DNA from 2 places in the Mesorhizobium sp. M1004 genome. Region 2 is predicted to be linked to the other one. Evidence: predicted binding sites of a transcription regulator. Region 2 holds the regulator's gene; the other holds the start of a gene.

Region 1 (2,401 bases), on a different contig from region 2:
CCTCCCGTCCGGCCCCTCCGGACCGAATGTCACGGCATTTCCGGCATCACCGTAAACGTTTCTCCGTAAACGTTTACGAGAACACACCCGATGGCGTAGAATGTCAATCGGCTGCCAGCGAAAATCATCCCGAAGCCTTGGCCTGGGCGGCAGCCGGTGCTAGCCAAGACAGGGGGAGAACTGTCCTTGGCGTCCAGCATCCATGACCTTGCGCGTCACCTGAACATTTCGATCGGCACCGTGTCGCGGGCGCTGAACGGCCGCGCCGACGTCAATGCCGACACCCGCCAGCGCGTGCTCGCCGCCGCCAAGCAATTGAACTATTCGCCCAACCAGTCCGGCCGCAGCCTGCGGCAAGGCACCACCCATTCGATCGCCTTCATGCTGCAGCCGCATCCGGGCGACCAGCAATATGGCGAACCGTTCTTCATCCCGTTCCTGATCGGTCTGCAGGGCCGGCTTGCCGAGGATGACCTGGATCTGATGGTCGTCATGGGTGAGCCCGGTCAATATCAGCAGGAGAGGCTGCGGCGCGTGGTTGAGACGCGCCGGGCCGACGCGGTCGTGTTGGCCAATACACGGCGGGAAGACGATCGGATCGACTATCTCAGCAAGGCTGGCTTTCCCTTCGCCACGCTTGGCCGAAGTCAATCCGGCGACGACACCTATCCTTCGCTCGATATCGATTTCGAGAGGGCGGGTGATGAAGCCGTCGACCGGCTGGTCGCGCGCGGCCACCGCCGCATTGCCGCCATCCGCCCTTCGCTGGATCTCAACTTCGGCTACCTGTTCCTCGACGGCTACCGCAAGGCGCTGGGGCGGCATGGCATCGAAGTCGACCCCGGCCTGATCGCCGACGGCTTCATCAACGAGGCCGGAGGCTACCAGGTGACGCCGCGCGTGATGCTCTCCAAGGACCGGCCCACAGCCATCATCTTCAACAATGACGCAATGGCGCTCGGCGGCTGCAAGGCACTGGCCGAAATGGGCATCAGGCCCGGCCACGACATCGCGGTGATCGTCATCGTCGACACGCCGCTCTGCCGCTATTTTTCACCTGCACTGACCGCCTTCCGTCCGTCGCTGGAGCCGATGGGCCGGCGGCTGGCCGAAATGCTGCTGGCCTCGCTTCCCGCCTTTGCCGGCCCGGAAGGTCCGCGCATCATCCGCGAAGTCTGGCCGCTGGAGCTGATCGCCCGCGACAGCGATTGATAGTGCGTCTCTTCCTTCTCCCACAAGGGAGAAGGAAGAGGCCCGCTCTGTCACGCAAGTATCATGTTCGCGTCCTAGACCGCTTTGCGAGAGGGCGACATCGTCGATGCGATGCGGTGGCCCCTTTGCGCCGCTCAAGGCTTGTCACAAAGAGGATCTCCATGAAAATCTCGCACCGAACCGTGTCGCTCGGCGCCGCGCTGGCGCTGTTTACCGCCCTGACCCCTGCCCTTGCCGACAGCACAGCCACCGTTGGTGGCTTCGTCAACAAGGGCCTGGTCGGCGTCGGCCGCATCCCGGCCGATCAGAAGGACAAGTTCGGCGAGACCTTCGGCTCCGGCTCCGGCATGTCCATCGACGCCGCAAGCTGGACCCGTGGCGCGGACGGCTACAAGGGCTCGCTCTGGTTGCTGCCGGACCGTGGCTACAATGTCGTCGGCACCACCGATTACCGGCCGCGCCTCAACACTATTCGCATCGAGTTCACGCCGGTAGCACTAGGCGCCACGCCCACCTCCGGCCAGGAACAGACAGGCGTCAAGGCGACGCTTGCCGATTCCCTGGTCCTCACCGACGACAACGGCGCTGACGCCACCGGCCTCGATCCGCTCAACGGCGTGCGCGCGGCCAATGGCGACCTGCCGATCCTGCCCGAGGCCAATGGCAAGCTGGCGCTCGACAATGAGGCGATCGCGCGGCTGCCCGACGGCACCATGTTCATCTCTGACGAATACGGCCCCAACATCTACCGCTTCTCGGCCCACGGCCATCTGTTGTCGGCAACGCAGCCGCCCGCCGCTTTGGTGCCGATGCGCAAGGGCGCGCCGAACTTCGCCTCCGACAATCCGGGCCCCGGTGCAGCCGAACCCGATCCGAAGGATCCCGAAACCGGCCGCCAGAACAATCAAGGCCTCGAAGGCATGGCGCTGACGCCGGACGGCAAGTCGCTGATCACTGTGCTGCAGTCGGCGCCCCGCCAGGATGGCGGCGATTCACCCGCGACGCGCCAAAACACCCGCGCGCTGGTCTACGACGCCTCCGACCCGGCCCATCTCAAGCTGGTGCATGAATATGCCGTGCCGCTGCCGGTGTTCAAGGACGCCAAGGACAAGACCAAGGTCGCCGCGCAGAGCGAGATCGTGGCGCTGTCCGACAAGACCTTCCTGATGCTGGCGCGCGACAGCGGCAA
Region 2 (2,401 bases):
CGAGCTGATCGGCGAATGCGTAGCAATCGTCGGGCGGCGTCTCGCGGACCCGGACCTCGATGTCCAGAGCATCGCCCGCATTGCCATGGGCATCCAGGGCATCACCGATTCGCAGGCGCGGGCCATGCTGTGGTCGCCAATCACGCCACTGACCGACATTGCCTTCGCCGACATGTTGGAAGCGGAATTCGGCATTCCTGCCACCATGGAGAACGACTGCAATATGATGGCGGTGGCCCTGCAATGGCGCCAGCCCGAGCGCTACCGCGACAATTTCATCGCGATCCTCTTGTCGCACGGCATCGGCATGGGGCTGGTGCTGAAAGGCGAACTGTTCACCGGCACCCATTCCTCGGGCGGCGAGTTCGGCCACATGATCCACCGTCCGGGCGGCGCGCTCTGCCGCTGCGGGCGGCGCGGCTGCGTCGAGGCCTATGCCGGAAACTACGCCATCTGGCGCAGCGCCAAAATGATGAGCGAAGATGCCGAGCCGGTCGATATCGGCGACGCTGATATGCGCGCACTCGCCGCGCGCGCCCGCGAAACCGATGGCCCGGAGCGCGAAGCCTATCGCAAGGCCGGTGAGGCGCTCGGCTTCGGCCTCGGCAGCCTGTTTGCGCTGATCGACCCGGCGCCTGTCGCCATGGTTGGCGTCAGCGCCGCCGCCTTCGACCTGATCGAGCCGGCATTGCGCGAAGCGATCGCCCAGACCGCCGGCGGCCAGCACTCGAAGTCGATCTCCTTCGACACCGAGCCCAACGAGCTGCCGCTGATCCGCGAAGGCTGTGCCATGCGCGCGCTCGGCTTCGTCGATCAGGAGATTTTCGCGCCGGGCATTCAGGCCAAATCCGGCAAGCATGTCGCCTGAATGGCCGGCAACGGCGCGACGCGCAGCATCCTAGTCTTCCCTGATCGCGTAGCCGGCGCCGCGAATGGTACGGATGACATCCGGCATGCGGCCGTTGTTGACCGCTTTGCGTAAGCGCCCGACATGGACGTCGACGGTTCGCTCGTCGATGTAGATCGTCTCGCCCCAGACATTGTCGAGCAGCTGGCTGCGCGAGAACACGCGGCCGGGATGGCGCATCATGAATTCGAGCAGCCGGAACTCGGTCGGTCCGAGCCTGATCTCGCTCTTCTTGCGGTAGACACGGTGCGACTCGCGGTCGAGCACGATGTCGCCGACCTTGAGCACGCTGGACAGCACTTCCGGCTTGGCCCGGCGCAGCAGCGCCTTCACGCGCGCCATGAACTCCGGCGTCGAGAATGGCTTGACCAGATAGTCGTCGGCACCGGTGGACAGGCCGCGCACGCGATCGCTTTCCTCACCGCGCGCGGTCAGCATGATGATCGGCAGCCGCTCGGTTTCGGGCCGCACTCTAAGCCGCCGGCAGAGCTCGATGCCGGAAACAGCGGGCACCATCCAGTCGAGCACCAGGAGATCGGGCACGTTTTCCTGCAGGCGGATCTCGGCCTCGTCGCCGCGTGTCACCACCTCGACGTGATAGCCTTCGGATTCGAGGTTGTAGCGGAGGAGCACGCCTAGCGGCTCCTCGTCCTCCACGACCATGATGCGTGGCGCGATCATAGGCAGTTCACCCTCATCAGGCCGGCGTGGCCATCGCCGTCTCGTCCTGCTTCGGACGATTGGCGGGCAATTGCTGGCCGGTCAGCACATAATACGCATTTTCGGCGATGTTGGTGACATGATCGCCGATGCGCTCAAGATTCTTGGCGCAGAACAAGAGATGCGTGCAGGCGGTGATGTTGCGAGGGTCTTCCATCATGTAGGTCAAGAGCTCACGAAACACGGACGTGTATTTGACGTCGATGCGCTCGTCGTCATTCCTGAGTTTTGCAAGAGCTGCCGCATCGGTGGCGGCATATTCCTCGACGACGCCTTGCACCTGGATCAGCACCAGCTGCGCCATGGCATCGATGGAGTGCGAGAGGTCGCGCGGCGTGACGCTCAAGCCCACGGTGCCGACGCGTTTGGCGATGTTCTTGGCGAGATCGCCGATGCGCTCGAGGTCGCCGGCCATGCGGATCGAGCCGACCACGGCGCGCAGATCGTTGGCCATCGGCTGGCGCTTGGCGATCAGCGTGATGGCGCGGTCGTCCAGTTCGCGCTGGCGCGCATCCATGATGGCGTCGTCGGAAACGACACGCTGTGCCAGCGCATTGTCCGAATTGAGCAGCGCCCTGGTCGAGCCGCTGACCATCGAGCCTGCCAGATCGCCCATGTCGCGGATCAGCTTGCTGATCTGCCCGAGCTCTTCATCGAAGGAGGCGACGGTATGTTCACCCATGATCTTGGTCCTCGTGCCTGAAAATTCACCCGCCGGACGGCTCAGCCGAAGCGGCCGGTAATGTAGTCCTGGGTGCGCTTGTCGTCGGGGTT

Evidence for each region. Region 2 encodes PhoB, which activates phosphate uptake and scavenging genes when phosphate is short. Its sites were predicted from a motif close to TGTCATNNANCTGTCAT; they were not measured.
Region 1: NKH54_RS24890 (esterase-like activity of phytase family protein) is a predicted target of PhoB. The motif match lies at 1,261-1,277, and genes of this name have one in related genera.

The regions. Positions count from the first base shown of each region.
Region 1 covers NZ_JAMYNB010000013.1:85,198-87,598, reverse strand. The annotation lists gene NKH54_RS24895 (LacI family DNA-binding transcriptional regulator) at 187-1,212, shown strand; gene NKH54_RS24890 (esterase-like activity of phytase family protein) at 1,374-2,401, shown strand, end outside.
Region 2 covers NZ_JAMYNB010000003.1:237,183-239,583, reverse strand. The annotation lists gene NKH54_RS08105 (ROK family protein) at 1-868, shown strand, start outside; gene phoB (phosphate regulon transcriptional regulator PhoB) at 899-1,588, opposite strand; gene phoU (phosphate signaling complex protein PhoU) at 1,605-2,309, opposite strand; gene pstB (phosphate ABC transporter ATP-binding protein PstB) at 2,351-2,401, opposite strand, start outside.